DNA from 2 places in the Faecalibacterium sp. An192 genome. Region 1 is predicted to be linked to the other one. Evidence: riboswitches for the same ligand, from Rfam matches in the RefSeq annotation. Region 1 holds a riboswitch; the other holds the start of a gene.

What was found. Region 1 has a riboswitch for thiamine pyrophosphate ahead of thiT (energy-coupled thiamine transporter ThiT). Riboswitches for the same ligand answer to the same signal wherever they lie in the genome.
Region 2: linked by a shared signal. The riboswitch ahead of thiW (energy coupling factor transporter S component ThiW) and the one ahead of thiT (energy-coupled thiamine transporter ThiT) in region 1 are both predicted to bind thiamine pyrophosphate.

Annotation. Positions count from the first base shown of each region.
Region 1 is NZ_NFKB01000006.1:18,322-29,158, reverse strand. Features, by position in the region: gene B5F27_RS03380 (D-alanyl-D-alanine carboxypeptidase family protein) at 1-111, shown strand, start outside; gene B5F27_RS03375 (glucose-6-phosphate isomerase) at 458-1,789, shown strand; gene B5F27_RS03370 (ATP-binding protein) at 1,842-2,246, shown strand; gene B5F27_RS03365 (YceD family protein) at 2,425-2,922, shown strand; gene rpmF (50S ribosomal protein L32) at 2,948-3,127, shown strand; gene B5F27_RS03355 (DUF512 domain-containing protein) at 3,235-4,587, shown strand; gene der (ribosome biogenesis GTPase Der) at 4,584-5,927, shown strand; gene plsY (glycerol-3-phosphate 1-O-acyltransferase PlsY) at 6,073-6,750, shown strand; tRNA gene B5F27_RS03340 (tRNA-Ala) at 6,974-7,049, opposite strand; gene thiT (energy-coupled thiamine transporter ThiT) at 7,220-7,795, opposite strand; TPP riboswitch at 7,875-7,976, opposite strand; gene B5F27_RS03330 (MBL fold metallo-hydrolase) at 8,139-8,918, shown strand; gene B5F27_RS03325 (sugar kinase) at 9,002-10,090, opposite strand; gene B5F27_RS03320 (radical SAM protein) at 10,300-10,837, opposite strand, start outside.
Region 2 is NZ_NFKB01000058.1:2,920-13,756, reverse strand. Features, by position in the region: gene B5F27_RS13830 (hypothetical protein) at 31-486, shown strand; gene B5F27_RS13825 (hypothetical protein) at 491-1,162, shown strand; gene thiC (phosphomethylpyrimidine synthase ThiC) at 1,308-2,612, opposite strand; gene thiD (bifunctional hydroxymethylpyrimidine kinase/phosphomethylpyrimidine kinase) at 2,647-3,459, opposite strand; gene thiE (thiamine phosphate synthase) at 3,580-4,224, opposite strand; gene thiM (hydroxyethylthiazole kinase) at 4,211-5,032, opposite strand; gene thiW (energy coupling factor transporter S component ThiW) at 5,048-5,572, opposite strand; TPP riboswitch at 5,837-5,942, opposite strand; gene B5F27_RS13795 (conjugal transfer protein) at 6,080-6,811, opposite strand; gene B5F27_RS13790 (CD3324 family protein) at 6,941-7,204, opposite strand; gene B5F27_RS13780 (MerR family transcriptional regulator) at 7,415-8,251, opposite strand; gene B5F27_RS13775 (pyridoxal phosphate-dependent aminotransferase) at 8,339-9,517, shown strand; gene B5F27_RS13770 (iron-containing alcohol dehydrogenase family protein) at 9,540-10,610, shown strand; gene B5F27_RS13765 (YjiH family protein) at 10,650-10,837, shown strand, end outside.

The DNA of each region.
Region 1 (10,837 bases):
GTCACCAGCAACGGGGAGACGGTGGGCTCCTGGCCCATCCGTGCCGCCGCCGGCGCCGCCGAGATGGACTTTGACGCCGCCGTCCGCCTGATGCTGGAAAGCCTGTTCTGACGCTGGAGCCTCAGCGCCCTCCCGACCCCGGACCGGGCCGGGACGGGCGCTGTTTTGGCCCCGGGGGCCGGGGCCGGCGGCGCTTAAAACAGGACCAAAAGCCCATATTTTCCCGAACGGTTTCACGATTTTGCAGTTTGACGCGAAAATTAACAGAATTTACAACAGACCCCAGAGGGCCCTTGTTAAAATTGTATGAATCCCGGGGATTTTGGCCTTGACTTTATCGGGGCGGGACGGTACACTTAGAGAAAGAATCTCGTCGCCGCCGGCGGCAGGGGCCTGTGTCCCCGCTGCCCGCAGCGCGGAACCATACAAGGAAGGAACAGTTTGGAGGCCTAGAATCATGAGCGTTTCGTTTAACACCAAGCACCTTTCTCCGTTCATCAACGAAGATGAGTTTGCAGCGATCTATCCCCAGGTGGCGGCGGCCCATCAGAGCCTGGAGGCCAAGAACGGCCCCGGCAGCGATTTCCTGGGCTGGATGTATCTGCCCCGCGACTATGATAAGGAAGAGTTCAGCCGCATCCAGGCTGCGGCCGAGAAGATCCGCAGCGACTCGGATGTGCTGGTGGTGGCCGGCATCGGCGGCAGCTATCTGGGCGCACGCGCCGTGGTCGAGGCCGTCAAGGGCGTCTACCACAACGAGCTGGAGCCGGGCCTGAAGGTCTACTTCTGCGGCAACAGCATCAGCCCCACCGCCCTGAACGACATCATTGCTCTGTGCAAGGGCAAGCGCTTCTCCATCAACGTCATCTCCAAGTCGGGCACCACCACCGAGACCAGCCTCGCCTTCCGCGTGCTGCGCAAGCTGCTGGAGGACCAGGTGGGCGTGGAGGAAGCCAACAAGCGGATCTACGCCACCACCGACCGGGCCAAGGGCACCCTCAAGCAGCTGGCGGACAGCCAGGGCTGGCCCACCTTCGTCGTTCCCGATGACGTGGGCGGCCGCTACTCGGTGCTGTCGGCTGTGGGCCTGCTGCCCATCGCCGCCGCCGGCATCGACATCGCCGAGCTGATGAAGGGCGCTGCCGACGCCATGGAGCGGTTCTCGGTCCTCAGCCCCGACAACGACGCTTACCGCTACGCCGCAGCCCGCAACATCCTCAACCGCAAGGGCAAACAGATCGAGATCCTGGAGTGCTACGAGCCCAACTTCGCCCTGATGAACGAGTGGTACAAGCAGCTGTTCGGCGAGAGCGAGGGCAAGGACAACAAGGGCCTGTTCCCCGCCAGCTGCATCTTCTCCACCGACCTGCATTCCATGGGCCAGTTCATCCAGGAAGGCACCCGGAATATGTTCGAGACCATCGTCAACGTCAAGACCCCCGCCCAGGACCTCTACATTGAGGAGCTGGAGGGCAACTTCGACGGTCTGAACTTCCTGGCCAACCAGAACATGAGCGTGGTCAACCGCAAGGCCATGGAGGGCACCATCCTGGCGCACACCGACGGCGGCGTGCCCCAGCTGCTCATCGATGTGGACGACCTGTCGGCCTACAACGTTGGTTACCTGATCTACTTCTTCTGGCGTGCCTGCGCATGCAGCGGCTACCTGCTGGGCGTCAACCCCTTCAACCAGCCGGGCGTCGAGAGCTACAAGAAGAATATGTTCGCACTGCTGGGCAAGCCCGGCTACGAGAGTCTGACCGCAGAGCTGGAGGCCAAGCTCCAGTAATCGCACAGGAATCCTGCGCCGCAAGGCGTGGAAAATACAGGAGGCAATGACTATGATTAGACTGATTGTTGGCACCAAGGGTTCGGGAAAGACCAAGGCTATGATCGACATGATTAACGAGTCGGTCCGTACCAGCAAGGGCAACGTCGTCGTGGTGGAGAAGGGCATGAAGCTCACCTACGATATCGCATCGGCAGCCCGCCTCATCGACCTCGAAGAGTACAAGATCCAGGGCGGCGAGATGCTGTATGGCTTCGTCGCAGGCCTGATGGCCAGCAACTATGATATCACCGATGTCTACATCGACGGCATCCTGAAGGTCCTCGATCACGACATCAACCGTCTGGGCGTGGTTCTGGACGAGATGGCCGCCATCGCCGGCGACACCGTCCGCGTGACCGTCACCGTCAGCGCCGACGAGTCCATGCTGCCCCACAACGTCAAGAAGTACCTGTAAAAGGTCTCGGACGGTTTCATTCTGAAAAATTTCGGACAGGCCGGTGTGCTCAGGGCGCGCCGGCCTTGCCCGGTCCCGGCACAAAAGAATGAAATTTTTCCCATTTGTGCGCAATTTGGGGCTTGACACAGGCCCCCTTTGGCGCTATACTTACAAGGCAGCTTTTTAGAGGTGTACTATGCAATTTGACCTAAGAAGGTTCATCGCATCCGGCCGCGCCAGACAGGAGCAGACTTTTGACTGCGACCTGACGGGGCGTGATTTTGCCGGGTCCCGCATCGAGGCGCCTGTGGCCGCCCGCTTTGCAGCGGAGGCCGACGGGGACGAAGTGCGGATGACTTTGCGGGCAAGCGCATCGGTGCATGGCGAATGCGCACGCTGTCTCGACCCTGTCCAGCTTGAGGTACAGGTGGATGCGGGCTGGACGGCGCGGGAACGCGACCTGGACGACCCGGATTTTGAGCTGCCCGTCAACGAGGCGGGCTGCATCGATCTGGACGACTGGCTCTACCAGGAGTTTTTGTTCCAGGTTCCCACGGTCCTGTTGTGCAGTGCCGACTGCCCGGGGCTGTGTCCCCAATGCGGGCGCAAACGTCCCTGCTCCTGCCCGGCTGCGCCGGAACAAAGCGCACAGCCGGATGCGAGGCTGAGCGTACTGAAATCACTGCTGAATTGATATTCCATCCAAGGAGGTGCAAACTATGGCAGTACCCAAGAGACATCTTTCCAAGGCCCGCCGCGATAAGCGTCGCAGCAACGTCTGGAAGCTGGAGGCCCCCACGCTGGTGAAGTGCAGCAACTGCGGCTCTTTCAAGCTCCCCCACCAGGCCTGCGGCAACTGCGGCTACTACAAGGGCGAGGAAGTCATCAAGAAGGGCTGATTTGCATTTTACTTGGTGGCATCATGGATGTATGACAGAAGGGGAGGGCGTGCCGCGCCTTCCCCTTCTTCGCGTTTTGAGACGCATTGCGAAAGGAGGCGGCGCCTATGGCCATGAAGATTGATACCGTCGCTGCGGGCAGCGACGCCCAGGCGCTGGGCCTGGGCCCCGGGGATGAGCTGTTGTCGGTGGACGGCAACGCCATCAACGACGCGCTGGACTACCAGTTTTATACCGACAGCCCCGGCTTTCATCTGACCGCCCGGGTGGACGGCGTCCTGCGGGAGTGGGACGTGGCCCGTCAGCCCGGCGAGGATTTCGGGTGCAATTTTGCCACCTATCTGGGGGACAAAAAGCACTCCTGCGCCAACCGCTGCATCTTCTGCTTCATCGACCAGCTGCCCCCCGGTATGCGCAAAAGCCTGTATTTCAAGGACGACGACGAGCGTCTGTCCTTCCTGTTCGGCAACTACATCACGATGACCAACATGCACGACCGCGAGATCGACCGGATCATCAAGATGCACATTTCGCCGATCAATATTTCAGTCCACACCACCAATCCCGAGCTCCGCTCCAAAATGCTGGCCAACCGCCGCGGCGGCGAAACCCTGAAATACCTCTACCGCCTGGTGGAGGCGGGCATCGCGGTGAACTGCCAGCTGGTGCTGTGCCGCGGGGTCAACGACGGGGACGAGCTGCGCCGCACCCTCACCGACCTGCTGGCCCTGGCCCCCATGGTCCAGAGCGTGGCGGCGGTGCCCTGCGGGGTCACCGACTACCGGGAGGGGCTGTACCAGCAGACCCCCTACGATGCGGCGTCCAGCGCCGAGGTCATCGACATCATGGAGGCCTTCGGCGACGAGGCCAAGGCCCGCCACGGCGTCCGGATCATCTACCCCAGCGACGAGTGGTATCTCAACGCCGGGCGTCCCATCCCGCCGGCGGAGTTCTATGAGGACTTTGCCCAGCTGGAAAACGGGGTGGGGATGTGGCGGCTGTATGAGGACAGCTTCCGGGCCGAGCTGGAGAGGGCCCACGTGGTCTATGAGGAGAAAAAGATGGACGTGGTCACCGGCACCATGGCCGCCCCCCTCATCACCGCCATGATGGAGGAACTGCACCGGCAGTACCCCATGATTTCGGTGACCGTCCACCCCATCCAGAACCGCTTTTTCGGCGGCAACGTGGGAGTGGCGGGCCTGGTCACCGCCACCGACATCATCGACCAGTGCGCGGGCAAGCTGACCAGCGGTGTGCTGGGCGTGCCCGAAGTGATGCTGCGCAGTGAGCGGGATATGTTCCTGGACAGCATCACGGTGGAGGAACTGGCCCGGCGCCTGGGGGTCAAAGTGGAGATCCTGCCGGCCGACGGCGGCAAGGAGGCCCGCGCCCTGCTGCGCAGCGGGCTGCATATTTCCCGCCGCAGAAAGCCGAAGAAGGAGGAAATGAGCCAATGAGTAAACCCATTGTCGCAGTGGTGGGCCGGCCCAACGTGGGCAAATCCACCCTGTTCAATAAACTGTGCGGCCAGCGCCTCGCCATTGTGGAGGATACCCCCGGCATCACCCGGGACCGCATTTTTGCGCCCTGCGAGTGGCAGGGCCATGACCTGCTGCTGGTGGATACCGGCGGCATCGAGCCCAAGGCCACCGAGGGCATTCTGGCCCACATGCGCCAGCAGGCCCAGATCGCCATCGACACCGCCGACTGCATCATCATGGTGGTGGACGTCCGCTCGGGCCTGACCTCCTCCGACGAGGAGGTGGCCCACATGCTGCGCCGCAGCCATAAGCCCATCATCCTGGCGGTGAACAAGTGCGACAGCGTCGGCGAGCCGCCGGCCGAAATGTACGAGTTCTACAACCTGGGATTCGATGAGGTGATGCCGGTGTCGGCGGTCCACGGCCATGGCACCGGCGACCTGCTGGACGCCGTCTGCGCCCATCTGGACTTTTCCGAGACGGTGGTGGAGGAGGACCGGATTCCGGTGGCCATCATCGGCCGGCCCAACGTGGGCAAGTCCAGCCTGACCAACCGCATCCTGGGCGAAAACCGGATGATCGTGGCCGACGAGGCCGGCACCACCCGGGACGCCATCGACACCCCGGTGGACAACGCCTATGGCAAGTTCATCTTTACCGACACCGCCGGCCTGCGCCGCCGCTCCAACATCGAGGAAGGCCTGGAGCGGTATATGGTGGTGCGGGCCCTGGCGGCGGTGGAACGCAGCCGCGTGGCCCTGATCCTGGTGGACGCCACCGTGGGCTTCACCGAGCAGGACAGCAAGATTGCGGGCTATGCCCACGAACAGGGCAAGGCCTGCATCATCGTGGTCAACAAGTGGGACGCCGTGGAGGGCAAAGAGACCAACACCATGGAACTGCAGCGCCGGGGGTATGCCGAGTGCTTCAGCTTCATGAGCTATGCGCCCATCATCTTTATTTCGGCCCAGACCGGCTATAACATCGACCGGCTGATGCGGCTGATCCGGGACGTGGACACCCAGAACGGCGCCCGCGTGCCCACCGGCGTCCTGAACGAGATGCTGGCCCGGGCCACCGCCCGGGTGCAGCCCCCCACGGACAAGGGCCGCCGCCTGAAAATCTTCTATCTGACCCAGGCCTCCACCCGTCCGCCCACGTTTGTGGCCTTTGTCAACTCCAAGCCCCTGTTCCACTTCAGCTATCAGCGGTACCTCATCAACCAGATCCGCGAGAGCTTCAGCCTGGAACACACCCCCATCCGCCTGGTGGTCCGCGAGCGCGGCAGCGGGCAGGTCGGGGCGAAAGACGTGTAATCAACCCTGGAAGAAATGGCCCCGGCCTGCATGGATGCGGCCAGCCAGCCGGGGCTTTTGGTACCGGCGAAGGAAGGCGGGTCCTGCAGATACAGCCTGTGTGAACACAGGGCCTGCCGCTGCTTGATTCAAAGGAGGAATCCCTATGCTGATGGATTTTCTGATCGTCCTGGCGGTTGCCCTGGAGGCATACCTGCTGGGCAGCATTGACACCGGCATCCTGGTGTCCAAGTTTGTCTACCACGACGACGTCCGCCGCCACGGCAGCGGCGCCGCCGGCATGACCAATATGCTGCGCACCTTCGGCAAGAAGGCCGCCGCCATGACCGCCGCCGGCGACGTGCTGAAGGGCGTGGCTGCGGTGTGCATTGCCCGGTGGCTGTTCGGCTATATGTCGGGCCAGCTGTTCTCCCAGTTCCTGGGGATCTACCTGGCCGCCATTCTGGCAGTCATCGGCCACCTGAAGCCCATTTACTTCGGCTTCAAGGGCGGCAAGGGCGTCCTGGTGGCGGCCGGCACCATTCTGGCGGTCCAGCCGGTGCTGATTCCCTTCCTGATGGTGGTCTTTCTGGTCTGCCTGATCCCCACCGGCATGGTCTCCCTGGGCAGCATTACAGCAGCAGCCTCCTATCCCTTCCTGACCCTGGCCTATGGCCTGCTGAGCGGCTACGGCCTCCACGATGTGGTGGTGATGACGGTGGGCGGCGCCATTATGGCCGGCATGGTCATCTACATGCACCGCTCCAACCTCCAGCGCATCCGCGAGGGCAAGGAGTATCGCTTCGGCAAAAAAGGCAAGGACAACAACGGTACCAAAAACTGAGCCTGAACCCACATAGAAACAGCAAAGCCCCCGCCGGGAACGGCGGGGACTTTTGTTGCGGGCATCCTTCAAAAAGCGGCAAAGGCTGCGGTTTCGTCCCGGCAGAGGGCGCCCCAGGGACTGGCGGTCAGCCGGGCCAGGGCATGGCCGAACCGCCGCCCGGAACCAGACTGCCGCAGGCAATACAAACAAAAAACACCCGCTTCGATTGAAGCAGGTGTCTTGGTGGAGATAAGCGGGATCGAACCGCTGACCTCTTGAATGCCATTCAAGCGCTCTCCCAGCTGAGCTATACCCCCATATTCTTGACTGTCTTAAGTGCTGTGCACCGGCGACGTCAGTTATTATAGCAGAGGAGAGGGGGAATGTCAACTGTTTTTCTGCAATTTTTTGCAAAAAAATGCCGCCTCCCGGACGGCATCCGGGAAGCGGCGGAAAAACAACGCAGATACAAAAGACCTTGGCTGAATCAGGCGGCAGCCTTTTCCTGCTCCAGGAACAGCTGGGGTGCGGCCTTGTAGATCAGCAGGGCGGCCACCAGGGTGATGATGGTTTCGGGCAGCATGTAGCTGGCGTTGTAGGTCAGGCTGTAGACCCAGGCGGACAGGCCCTCGTTCAGGTTGCCCCAGATCAGCACGCCGGACAGGAAGCTGCACATGAACCGCAGGAAGCCGGCCATGAAGGTGCCCACGGCGATGCCCGCCGCCCGGTTGGAGAAGGGACGGGCGAACAGCTCGGCCAGGCCCAGGGCCATGAACGCCAGCACATAGTCCAGCAGCACCTCGCCCAGGAAGTACAGGAAGGTGGGCACCGGGGGAGCCCAGAAGCCCAGCAGCATCTGCAGCAGGCTGTTCACAAAGCCGGTGAACAGGCCCCACTTGACGCCGTGGCGGAAGGACACCAGCACAAAGGGCAGCATGCTCAGCAGGGTGACGCTGCCGCCGTTGGGCATGGTGAAGATGCGGATGTTGGACAGAACGGTGCCCACCGCAATCATCAGGGCGCATTCCACCAGGATGCGGGTCTTGGAATAGGTTTTGGTCATCAGAAATCGCTCCTCAAAAAAGTAGTACACAAAAACAAAAGCGCCCGCTTTGCAGCAGGCGCATGGGGTGTTTACAAAACCGGACGTTCCGCAAACTTACCTACGCCGGCATTACCCGGATCAGGTTGGAGGGTACTCCGCTTGCGCGGATCTCAGCCTTTCGGCGCCCCTGTTTTCATGTCCACCGTCCAGTATAGACAACTGTGGAAAAATGTCAACCCCCGGGACGGGATTTTCTTGCCCCGGGACGGGGGCGCGTTCCCTTTTGGGGCGAAATGCGCTATAATAAAGCCAAAGCCGGCGGCCGGAGGGCCCCGGCACAATCCGAAAAGGCGGTGAAACAATGATCAACATCACAGCGCTGGTGGAAAACACCACCTCCGACGAGCGCCTGGACAAGGAACACGGCCTCTCCCTCTACATCGAGGCCCTGGGCCACAGGATTTTGTTTGACATGGGGCAGACCGATCTCTTTGCCCGCAACGCCGAGGCCCTGGGCATCGACCTGGCGGGGGTGGACCTGGCGGTGCTGTCCCACGGACACTACGACCACGGCGGCGGCCTGGCCCGGTTTCTGGAGCTGAACCAGACCGCCCCGGTCTACCTGAACCAGCACGCCTTTGAGCCCCACTACCACGGGGAGGAGCGGTACATCGGCCTGGACACGGCCCTGGCGTCCAGTCCCCGGCTCCGCTTTGTGGGGGACCGGGAAGAGATTGCCCCCGGCCTGACCCTGGCCACCTGCAACGGCCTGCCCAAGCGGGAGGACCTGGGCAGCTTCGGCCTGACGGTGGAGGAGGACGGAGCGTTCCGGCCCGAGGACTTCCGCCACGAGCACTATCTCCTGATCGAGGACGCCGGGCGTCGGGTGCTGATCAGCGGGTGCTCCCACAAGGGGATTCTGAATATTGTGGACTGGTTCCGGCCGGATGTGCTGGTGGGCGGCTTCCACTTCAACACCATGCCCCTGGACGACGCCCTGGCGGGCTACGCCCGGCAGCTGTCGGCCTACGGCACCGACTTCTACACCTGCCACTGCACCGGCCGCAAGCAGTACGCCTTTATGAAGGAGTACATGGACCATCTGGCCTATCTTTCCACCGGCCAGACCATCCAGGTGTAAAACCCGGCCCGACGGGCCGTTCCCAACAAAAAACACCCCCGGGCGCTGTGGGCGTCCGGGGGTGCGGTGGTTTTGGGGGGAAGTTAACGCTTGATGTCGTAGTTCATGTTCATCAGGTTGCGGATGGTGCCCACGTCGTCGGTGATGTTGGCGTCGCCGTGGATGGTGTGCTTGATGGCGCTGCTGGCCACCGCGAAGTTGATGATGTCCATGGCCTTGTAGTTGTGGAGCATGGCGTAGATCAGGCCGCTGGCGAAGGCGTCGCCGCCGCCCACGCGGTCCAGAATATTGAAGGTGAACAGCTTGCTCTCGAAGGTATGGCCGTCCAGCCACATGAAGGCCTTCAGGCTGTTCTCGCTGCCGCTGTGGGCGTAGCGCACATGGCGGGCGATGCACTTGATGTTGGGATACCGCTCAATGAACCGCTGGAAGATCTCGTCCTGCTGCTCATAGCTGGGCTGCAGGGGCACGCCGTCCTTCCAGTCGCCCTTGGAATGGTCGTTCTCGTCCTTCCACAGGTGATAGGGCTCGATGCCCAGCAGCACGTCCACATAGGGCAGGCACTCGGTGCAGAAGTCCCGGGCATCCTCCCAGCTCCACAGGGTGCTGCGGAAGTTGCCGTCAAAGCTGACGGTCAGGCCCTTTTTCTTGGCGGTTTTCAGCAGGTCCATGGTCAGGGCCCGGCAGTTGGGGGCCAGGGCCGGGGTGATGCCGCTCAGGTGCAGCCAGTCGTAGCCGTCCAGCAGGGCCTCCAGGTCCACCCGGGAGAAATCGTACTCGGTGATGGCGCTGTGCTTGCGGTCGTAGGTGACCTTGGACGCCCGGATGCCGTAGCCGGTCTCCAGGTAGTAGGTGCCCAGACGGTGGGTGGGGACATCCTGCTGGGTGGCCAGAATCATGGGGGTGCAGTGGACGTCGTTGGAGCGCAGCATCCGCACCGCGCTCTTGCCCAGGCTGTTGTTGGGCACCACGCTGAAAAAGGTGCTGTCCACGCCCAGGTTGGCCAGCGCCAGGGCGATGTTGGCCTCGCTGCCGCCGTAGCTGGCCTCAAAGCTGGAGGCCATGCGGATTTTTTCGTAGTTCGGCGGGGTCAGACGGAGCATGATCTCACCGCAGGTGATGAATTTCGGCGCGTCGGTATCTCTGCTCAACAGAGGATTGTAGTGTTCCATAGGGCTCCTCCTTCAAGTTCCCGGTGGGCGGGTGCAGGCCCCAAAGGCCGCACGTTCAGTGTTGTATCCATTATATTGCTTTTCGCAGAGAATTTCAAGCAGCTTTCCCAAAACGTTGGAGGCAATGTGCCAAAATTTGTGGAAACCTGCTGTGCATTTGGATCAAAATGCGGGGATTTCCGCGCCGCGCCGCCGAAATCCGCCCCCCATCACACCCCCGTCAGGTCGAAGCTGGGGGTGTATTCCTCCCGGGCGCTGCTCTTCTGCTGCATGTATCCGGTGGTGAGGCCCTTGTCCATGGCGTAGTTCACCACCCGGCGGTATTCGTAGGTGGTGATCCGCCGCCCGATGCCGTGGTCGGCGGCCTGATAGAAGGGAGTGAACTGGCTCATGAGGCTGGGCAGGAAACAGCCGGGGTCGGCGTCGTTCCAGGCGGCCATCTGGTCCAGCACCCGGAAACTGTCATCCGTGTGGCCGGGGATGGCCAGGTGCCGCAGAATTACCCCCCGCTGGAGGATGCCCTCGCCGTCAAAGACGGGGCGGCCCGCCTGGGCCAGCATGGCCTCGATGGCGGCTTTGGCGGCGGCGGGGTAGTCGGGGGCGGCGGACAGGTCGGCCGCCAGGGCAGGGGAGATGTATTTCAGGTCGGCCAGCCAGATATCGATGTACCCCGCCCAGCGGGCCACACTCTCGACGGTTTCGTAGCCGCCGGTGTTGCAGACGATGGGCAGGTGCAGCCCGGCGGCC
Region 2 (10,837 bases), on a different contig from region 1:
GAACAATGTTCATTTGAAGGGAAGGATGGTATGAAAGTTAAGCGGGAAACCCTCCTGCTGCTGGCCTGCCTGGTGTGGAGCGCCGCAGGGGTAAATATTCTGCGGATTGGTCTGCAGTCTTACAAAGGATATGCCACCGGCTTGAATGTGCTGCTGTCGGCGGCGGTGTTCGCAGTGTTCCAAGTGGTTGTCTTTGGCCGCCTGGTGGGCAAACACACCAGACGCATCCAGGGATATGGGGAGGAGAGGCAGTTTTTCCTTAAGTTTTTTGACGCCAAGGCCTTCGCCATTATGGCGTTCATGATGGGCGGCGGCATCGGAATTCGGGTGTCGGGTCTGGCGCCCGAGCGGTTCATCGCGGTGTTCTATTCGGGGCTGGGGGCGTCGCTGCTCCTGGCCGGGCTCTTGTTTGGACGCAACTACGGCCGGGCTATATTGGACCGGGCCGCGGTGCAAAATAGATCTGCAACAACAAAAGGAGAATGAGTTTATGCAGGCAATCATGGAAACGCTTTTTGACGTGGTCTATCTGACCACTGTCATCACGGTAGGTATTTTGATGATACGGGGCTGCAAGGGCAATGCCCAGTTCCGGCTGTTCGGCTGGATGGCCGTGGTGCTGGGGGCAGGGGACTCCTTCCATCTGGTGCCCCGGGCGGTGGCCCTCTGCACCACCGGCCTGGAGAATTACACCGTCCCCCTGGGCCTGGGCAAAGCCATCACCTCGGTGACCATGACGGTGTTTTACGTCTTGCTCTACTACGTCTGGCGCAAGCGCTACCAGGTCACCGGCCGCAGGGAACTGACGGCCGCTGTGTACCTGCTGGCCGGGGTGCGGGTGCTGCTCTGTCTGATGCCCCAGAACCAGTGGCTGAGCGCCAACGCTCCTCTGTCCTGGGGGATCTACCGCAACATCCCCTTTGCGCTGCTGGGCCTGCTGGTGATTGTTCTGTTCTATCAGAGCGCCAAGAGCCATCAGGACCGGGCCTTCCGCTGGGTGTGGCTGACCATCGTTCTGAGCTTCGGGTTCTATATCCCGGTGGTTCTGTGGGCCGATACGGTGCCTCTGGTGGGCATGCTGATGATCCCCAAGACCTGCGCCTATGTCTGGACCATTTTCATCGGCTATTTCGCCATGCGGCGGGAGAATTCGGCAGCCTGAAGCGCCAAATGGGGTCAAAATAAGCTGTAAAGATATTATACTTTGCAGAAAAACACATCATACTGTCGATTAAAAATGAAAAAGACGCATCTTTCACGCCCGGTGGGCCAAAGATGCGTCCTTTTGCTTTGTCGGAGGGAAGGGCTCAGAGAATGTCGATGTATTCGCCGTTCAGGGCCTTGTTCATGCTGCGCACCGCGCAGAATTTGCCGCACATAGAGCAGCTGTCCTCCTGCTCGGGGGCGCGGTCGGCACGGATCTGCTTGGCAGTCTCCGGGTCGATGGAGCACTCCCACTGCTTCTCCCAGTCAAAGGTCCGGCGTGCGTCGGCCATGGCGTCGTCCAGGTCCCGGGCATGGGGGACCTTCTTGGCGATGTCGGCGGCGTGGGCCGCAATGCGGGAGGCGATGATGCCCTGCTTGACGTCCTCCACGTTGGGGAGGGCCAGGTGCTCGGCGGGGGTGACATAGCACAGGAAAGCCGCCCCGGCGGATGCGGCAATGGCGCCGCCGATGGCCGCGGTGATGTGGTCGTAGCCGGGGGCGATGTCGGTGACGATGGGGCCCAGAACGTAGAAGGGAGCGCCCATGCAGAGGGTCTGCTGCATCTTCATGTTGGCCTCGATCTGGTCCATGGGCATGTGGCCGGGGCCCTCCACCATCACCTGGACGTCCTTGGCCCAGGCGCGCTTGGTCAGCTCGCCCAGCCGAACCAGCTCCTCAATCTGGCACACGTCGCTGCCGTCGGCCAGACAGCCGGGACGGCAGGCATCGCCCAGAGAGATGGTGACGTCGTACTCCCGGCAGATGTCCAGGATCTCGTCGAAGTACTCGTAGAAGGGGTTCTCCTGGCCGGTCATGCTCATCCAGGCAAAGACCAGGGACCCGCCCCGGGAGACAATGTTCATCTTCCGCTTGTGCTTCTTGATCTGCTCGATGGTCTTGCGGGTGATGCCGCAGTGGAGGGTGACAAAGTCCACGCCGTCCTGTGCATGGAGCCGGACCACGTCGATGAAGTCCTTGGCGGTCAGGGTGGCCAGATCGCGCTGGTAGTGGATGACGCTGTCGTACACCGGAACGGTGCCGATCATGGCGGGGCACTCGCTGGTGAGCTTCCGGCGGAAGGGCTGGGTGTTGCCGTGGGAGGACAGGTCCATGATGGCCTCCGCGCCCATGTGAACGGCGGTCATCACTTTCTGCATTTCCACGTCGTAGTCCTTGCAGTCCCGGGAGACGCCCAGGTTGACGTTGATCTTGGTGCGCAGCATCGAGCCCACGCCGTTGGGGTCGATGCAGGTGTGAAGCTTGTTAGCGCAGATGACCACCTGGCCCTTGGCGACCAGATCCCGGATTTCCTCCTCGGTGCGGTATTCCTTGGAGGCGACGGCTTTCATTTCAGGGGTGATGATGCCGCGCCGGGCGGCGTCCATCTGGGTGGTGTAATTTCTCATTGGGTTGCCTTCCTTTCAGACATTCAGAGTGTTCTTATTCCATGCTTTCTGCAAACGTTCCCCGCAGGTCAAATCCGTGGTGCAGCGGGCCGCTGCCCTTGCCCAGATCCAGCATGGCGGCCAGCGCGCCGGACAGGTAATCCTTGGCCCGGCGGATGGAATCCTCCAGGGAATAGCCCTTGGCCAGGTTGGAGGCGATGGCAGAGGAGAGGGTGCAGCCGGTGCCGTGGGTGTTGGGGTTGGCGATGCGCTTGCCCTGGAACCAGACCGCCCCGCTGCCGCTGTACAGCAGGTCGTTGGCGTCGTTGATGCTGTGGCCGCCCTTCACCAGGACGGCGCAGCCAAAGGCCTCATGCAGGGCTTTGCCGGCCTGCTCCATCCCGGCCTCATCCCGGATGGACAGGCCCGACAGGGCCTCCGCCTCGGGGATGTTGGGGGTGATGACGGTGGCCATGGGCAGCAGAAGCTTCTTGAGGGTGGCGACGGCATCGTTTTCCATCAGGGCCGAACCGCTGGTGGCCACCATCACCGGGTCCACCACCAGGTTCTGGGCCTGGTAATGGCTCAGCCGCTGGGCGATCACCTGGATCAGGGCCGCAGAGGATACCATCCCGATCTTGACGGCGTCCGGCCGGATGTCGTCAAAGACCATGTCGATCTGCTGCTGCAAAAACGCCGGCGTCACCTCCGAGATCCCCGTCACACCGGTGGTGTTCTGGGCGGTCAGGGCGGTGATGGCGCTCATCCCATAGACTCCGTTCATGGTCATGGTTTTGAGATCAGCCTGAATGCCGGCGCCTCCGCTGCAGTCGCTGCCTGCAATGGTCAATGCTGTCTTGAGTTTCATGATGTGGTTCTCCTTTCGGGTTCAGCATTGTTTTCTAAAGCGGCAAAAGGTGGTGCCCCCAATGTGCCGCTGTGAATCCCCCGGCGGGGCCGGGAGCGATTCGTCCAAATGGGTCGGGCCTTATTGCCCGGTCACCATCCGGCGGGACAACTCCACCAGACGGGCGGTGGCCTGACCGGGGTCAGGTGCGCCGAAGATGGCCGAGACCACCGCGACGCCGTCCACCCCGCTGCCGCTCAGCTGCAGGATGTTGGCAGGGGAGATGCCGCCGATGGCCACGGTGGGCACATCCACCGCGTCGCAAATGGCCTTGAGGGTGTCAAAGGACATGGCCCCGGCGTCGGTCTTGGTGGAGGTGGAGAAAACCGCCCCCAGGCCCAGGTAGTCGGCTCCGTTGCGGACGGCTTCCAGCGCTTCCTCCACCGTGTGGGCCGACACACCGATCATCATGTCGTCACCCACCCGCTTGCGGACGTCCGAGGCGGCCATGTCATCCTGGCCCACGTGGACGCCGTCGGCGTGGCAGGCGATGGCAATATCCACGTTGTCGTTGACGATGAAGGGGACGTGATAGCGGTGGCACAGGTCGGCCATCTCCCGGGCCTCCTGCAGAAAGGCGGCCTCGTCCAGGTCCTTTTCCCGCAGCTGGATGCAGGTGGCGCCGTTTTGGAGGGCGGCCTCCACCTGTTGGGCCAGGGTCATTTGTCCGACCCAGGCCCGGTCGGTCACCGCGTAGACCAGCATGGTGTGTTTATCGCATTTCATAGCGTGCTCCTTGTTCCAGTGCTTCCGGCGTCAGGTTGTACATGGCGTCGATGATGTAGGTTCGATAGCTGGCGTTGCCGTCCAGCGGGGACAGACGGGCGTGGGCGATTTCGCCGCACAGGCCCATGGCGCAGACAGCCGCCGCTGCGGCTGTCAGGGGATCGTCGGGGTTGGCGGCCAGATAGGCCGCTGTCACGGCGGACAGCTGACAGCCGGTGCCGGTGACCCGGCTCATGTCGGGGTGTCCGTTGTAGATGCAGAAAACACGGTCGGGGTCGGCCACCAGGTCGATGGCCCCGGTGATGGCCAGAACGGCGCCACACCGGGCCGAAAATTCCCGGGCAAAGGCGGCCATCTGGTCCAGATTCTCCGGGGTAACCCGGTCGGCCAGATCGGCGTCCACCCCTTTGGTGCTGCCGCTGCCCAGAGCCAGGGTTTTGATCTCGGAGATATTGCCCCGGACCACCGTGGGCCTGACCTCCTCCAGCAGCCGGAGGGCGGTGGAGGTCCGCAGAGCGGACGCGCCGGCTCCCACCGGGTCCAGTACCACCGGATGGCCCAGCTCCTTGGCCCGCCGCCCGGCGGCCAGCATGGCGGGAATGGTGCGCTGGTTGAGGGTGCCGATGTTGAGGTTTAACCCGCTGCACAGGGCCGTGATTTCCTCTGCTTCGCCGATATCATCGGCCATGATGGGGCTGCCGCCGCAGGCCAGCAGAATGTTGGCGCAGTCGTTGACGGTGACGTAGTTGGTGATGTTGTGGATCAGGGGCGTTTTGGCCCGCACATTGGCTGCGATTTCCTGAAACATGAAGGTTTCCTCCTGTTATGCTTTGCCCCGCAGGGTGGCCTGTACCTGCGCCCAGACGCCGGTATCCCGCAGCGCATAGAGGATGATGCCCGAGAGGATGGCGCCGCCGGCGGTGGACACCAGGAAGGGGATGATGTAGGCATAGAAGGCGATGCTGCCGGCGCTCTGGCCCATCAGCAGGATGGCCACCGGATAGGCGCACAGGCCGCCCAGAACGGCGGTGCCGAACACTTCAGCCAGCAGGGTGGGCAGCAGGGCCTTGGTTTTCCAGTAGACCAGGCCGCACAGCAGCGCGCCGATCATGCTGCCGGGGAAGGCCATCAGGCTGCCCAGGCCCAGCAGATTCCGCAGAAGGCTGGCGACAAAGGCCACCGCAATGCCATACTGGGGCCCCAGGAGCACGGCGCAGAGAATGTTCACCATGTGCTGGACGGGGGCGCATTTGCTGCCGAATACCGGGAAAGAAAACAGGCTGCCCACCACGGCGACGGCGCACAGGATGCTGGCGACAGTGAGCTTGTGAACGTTGGTCTTTTTCATAATAGATCCTCCTCTGAGATGCAATGTGAGAAACGGCGGTTCCAGCGACGTTTCCCATGGGTGAAATGGGTAAACTTTGCCCATAAAAGGTCGGTCGAAGCTTGCTGGCTTCCTCTCACGCCGGAACACGGCTTCCCATCGCTGTACTACAAGACCCAAGGCGCTCCCCTTGGTCCGCCGCGGCCGGGCCGCGGATTCCGTCTCTCTCAGCCTCCTCCCGGAAGAAAATAAAAAAATCGGAGACGCCTGACTTGGCATCTCCGAAAAAGAAAGCGTTGTTTTCCCTACGTTGGCATTATCCAAATCAGGTTTACGGGTCGAAGGTCACACCTTCCTCTCAGCCTGTTTACAAGCTCCCCAGTATGTGGTTTTTGGACAGGGAAACGCGCTTTTTTGTCTGCGGCTTGATAAAAATAAACGCAGGCAGGATGCTTTTTGCGCCAAAGATGGGCGCGGCCCTTGTCGGGTTACAGTATAGCGCGAATCGCGCCCCTTGTCAATACAATGTCAAACGGTGCGGGAAGAGGGGAGGCCCGGTCCGTCCGGGAACCGGTAAACCTGTATCCGATCGAAGCGGTTGTTTTCGGTGTAATAGACTGCCTGTTCCCGGACCGAATAGACAAAGGAAACCCGTGTGGCCCAGATGCCCTCCTGATGGACCTCCTCCAGCAGGGCCAGGCCGTCCCGAACCGAAAAGCCGGCGCTGCTGCCCTTCAGCAGCTGTTCGGCCCGCTGATAGCGGTCGTCCCCCGGCAACGCGAAGGGAGCGGTGCTTGCCGGATCCAGCAGGGAAGCGTTGGCCATCAGGGAATAGGGGGCGTATTCTGCCCGCCAGCCGATGCCCGGCTCAACAATCAATACCCGCCCCTGGCGGTCGGACAGCATGGCCTGCATGGTGGCGTCGGGAGCGTAGACAATCCGGTGGGTCTGGACCAGGGCCAGAGCTTGGTCAAAGGTGATTTCCGCCCGGATGAACCGCTCGGTCAGGTCGGCGATGGTCAGACAGTCGGGCCCTTCCCGGTAGGCCCCGGCAGGGTTGCCGTGGACGTATAGAAGGGTGCCCGCATTGCCGTTCCGGTGAACGCCGTGGTAGGAGTGGCGGACTCCGTCGGGGCGAAGAATGCCGATGAAAAAGCGGTCATTTTCCAGGACCACCTGGTGGTCCCAGACGGCCAGATCAATTTCGAAGTTGAAGCCGGTGATGATGTCATCCCCGCGGTGAAGAAAACGTGTGCACATAGATGGTGTCCTCCGGTTGTTTGGATGGTCTCAGGATACCGCAAAGAGCGGGGAATTTTCATCCACCGGATGATGCAGAACCGTTTTGTGCACACGAAAAGGGGCCGCTGCGCAGCGGCCCCCGGAAGATTATTTGTGATAGATGATTTTGCGGATGGCGGAGAGCGACAGACTGTAGCGGTCTGCCAGCTGCTCCATGGATGTGCCTTCCCGATAGGCCCGGCGGATCTGCCGGTTACGGCGTTCCAGCTCCTGGCGGTAGCCGGACACCTCACCCCAGCGCTTGGGCTGGGCGGCATCGGCGGGAATGTACAGATAGCCGCCCTGAATGTACCGCTGCAGCTCCCGGACAAGGGATTCGGGAAGGAGGTTTTTGGCGTTGACGTATTTCATATGCGGGCTTTCCTCCTTGCAGATGCATCAGGCAGCAAAGCCAGCAAAAGTTCACTGCGACAGCCGTTACTCCATGCAAAGGTCGCAGCACACTGGCTTTGCATGGAGCCCGTCTTGGTTGAGTTTGGTCATACCATCCCTTCTTTCCTGAATGACCGGGTGAAGCGGGGCAGACTTCAAGGAATGCCCCGCGGGAAAACGTGAAAAGTCTTACCGGAACACCTGCACCGAAATCCGGGTCAGATAGCCGGAAGGGTCCGCCATGGACACCTCATCCAGCACCGCTTCCTTGTAGCAGAAGGCCCCGGGGCGAAGGTGATTTTGGGCCAGATATTCCTGCAGCAGCCGGAACGCCGGGGCGGCGTTGTAGTAATCCCCGGCCAGATAGGTCACGGCATATTCGCCCGCCGGCTTCTGGTGACAGGGATGCCCTTTGGGCTCGTCCACTACCTTGGTGAAAAAGTGGGAGTAGCACCCCCACTGCTCCCGGGCCAGGAACTCGGTGGAAACCATGGCCCCGTAGGGATGGCCGGCGTTCAGCCGGTGGCGGCTGCAGTAGCCGATGTGGCTGCACAGGGCGGCAAAAACCTGGTCGTGGTCGTCGGTGTTGATGGGCGGGCTGACGACCAGATACTCGGCGGGCAGCTGTTCCAGCCCCACACTGCCGATGTGGGCGGTGACCTGGGGCTGACGGCTCAGGTCCACCAGCCCCAGCTTGTTGTCGATGACCTGCTCAATCCGGCGGAGCTTTTCCAGCTCCTGCTGGACCTTCAGTTTCTGCTGGCCCAGCAGCTGCTGCAGGGCCTCGGGGCTGCGGTGGTCGATGTAGCTGCGGATCTCCTTGAGAGGCATCCCGATTTCCTGCAAACACCGGATGGTGAAAAACAGGTCGCACTGGTTTTCGCTGTAGTAGCGGTAGCCGTTTTCGTCGGTGAACGCGGGCCGAAACAGCCCGATTTCGTCGTAATAGAGCAGGGTCCGCTTGTTGGTATTGCATAAACGGGCGAACTCGCCTGTATTTATACATGGATTTGGATTTTTCTGCATAAATATACAACTTTCCTCTTGACTGTAACGTTACGTTACACCCTATTATAATGACATCGTGTCGAAAGATCAAGGAGGAAGACCACTATGCCTAAACTGAGTGACCGCGTCGGGACTTTTACGGATTCCGTCATCCGCCGTATGACCCGAATCAGCGATGAATATGGAGCCATCAACCTTTCCCAGGGATTTCCGGATTTTGATCCCCCGAAGGAAATTCTGGACACTCTGGCCAAGGTGGCCTATGAGGGCCCCCATCAGTATTCGGTGACCTATGGCGCCGAGAATTTCCGCGAGGCCCTGGCCAAAAAGCAGGGCCGTGCCATTGGCCGGACCATCGACCCGGACAAGGAAATCGTGGTGACCTGCGGCGGCACCGAGTCCATGATGTGCGCCGTCATGACCATCTGCAACCCCGGCGACAAGATCATCGTCTTTTCGCCCTTCTACGAGAACTACGGCGCCGACGCCATCCTGTCGGGCGCAGAGCCCATTTATGTGCCTCTGGTGCCGCCGGAGTACAACTTTGACTTGTCCCTGATCGAGGACGGCTTCCGCCAGGGTGCCAAGGGCATCATCGTCTGCAACCCCTCCAACCCCTGCGGCAAGGTGTTCACCCGGGAGGAGCTGATGGGCATTGGCCAGCTGGCTCTGCAGTACGACGCCTTTGTCATCACCGACGAGGTGTATGAGCACATGGTCTACGCCCCCAACCACCATGTCTGCATGGCATCGCTGCCGGGGATGTATGAGCACACCATCACCTGCAATTCTCTGTCCAAGACCTATTCCATCACCGGCTGGCGCCTGGGCTACCTGATCGGACCCGAAGAAGTGGTGGAGGGCGCCAAGAAGGTCCATGACTTCCTGACGGTGGGGGCTCCTGCACCCCTGCAGGAGGCAGCCGTGGTGGGCCTGAACTTTCCCCAGTCCTATTACGATGGCCTGCTGGACCTCTACACCCGCAAGCGCAGCCGCTTCCTGGACGGGCTGGACAAAATCGGCCTCAAGCACAATATCCCCGAGGGAACCTATTTCGTGATGGTGGACATTCAGGACTTTTTGAATCTGCCCCAGTTCGCCGGATACAGTGACCTGGAATTCTGCGAGTGGATGATCCGGGAGATCGGCGTGGCGGCGGTGCCGGGTTCCAGTTTCTTCCGTGAGCCGGTCAACAACCTGATCCGCCTGCACTTTGCCCGCTCGGAGGAGACCATCGACGAGGCCATCCGCCGCCTGAGCCGGATGGCGGAGCTGCTCAAGTAAACGGCAGGGAAGGGGAGGACCTATGTCTGCAACAACCTATTTTGCAAATTATACCATCGGCCCCGACGCCTACGACGCCGTGCCCCAGGTGTGCAAGCTGTACGGCTGCCGCGCCCTGCTGATCGGCGGACCCAAGGCCATGGAGGCGGCGGCCCCTGCTCTGCGGCAGGCCCTGGAGGGCAGCGGTCTGGAAATCGTGGCCCAGGAGGTCTTTGGAACCGACTGCACCGTCAGCCGGATGGAAGCGCTGGCCGCTCTGGCCAAGGAACGGGGCGCGGAAATGGTCTTTGGCATGGGCGGCGGAAAGGCGCTGGACACCGCCAAAGGCGCCGCCTGGCGGGCCGGACTGCCGGTGTTCACGTTCCCCACCATCGCGGCCACCTGCGCCGGCACCACCGCCCTGTCGGTGGTGTACCGGGAGGACGGCAGCTTTGACCACTTCGATTACTTTGACCGTCCGGCCATCCACTGCTTTATTCATACCGGCGTCATCGCGGCGGCGCCCGCCTGCTATCTGCGGGCCGGCATGGGGGATACCCTGGGCAAATATTATGAGTGCCAGTTCTCCTCCCGGGGCGAGTCTCTGCCCCACAGCTCGGCCCTGGCCCGGTCCATCAGCGGAATGTGCTGTTTCCCGCTGCTGGAACACGGCGCGGCCGCCATGGCCGACTGCCAGGCCAACCGGGTCACCCCGGCGCTGGAGGAGGCAGTCCTGGCCAATGTGGTGAGCACCGGCCTGGTGTCCCTGCTGGTGGATGAAAACTACAACGGCGCGGTGGCTCACTCGGTGTATTACGGCCTGGTGCTGCTGCCCGGCTTCGAGGAGGCTTATCTCCACGGGGACGTGGTGGCTTACGGCGTGCTGGTGCAGCTGGCTCTGGACGGTCAGACCGATGAGCTGAAGAAGATCCGCCGGTTTATGGACGATCTGGGCATTCCCGCCACCCTGGGCCAGATGAATGTTCCTCTGGACCGCAGCGTGCTGGAACCGGTGCTGACCGAGGCCGTTCACAGCCCCGACATGGAGCACATCCCGTACCCCGTCACCGAAGATATGCTGTTTGAGGCCATGCAGCGGGTGGAAGCGCTGTAACCCCGGCGTCTGGATTGATTTGTGAGGAGTGAGAAAGTTATGACCAAATCCACTGCCGTCAATCCCAAAAACCTGCTCAAGTTTATTCTTGGGTCGGCGTTTGGCGTATTGATGTTTCTGGTGCCGATTCCCCAGGGAGATTCCTTCACCACACTGCTGGACTTCCTCAAGACCGGACTGAAAAACCTGATGGGCGTCAGCATGAACTACATCATTGTGGGCATCCT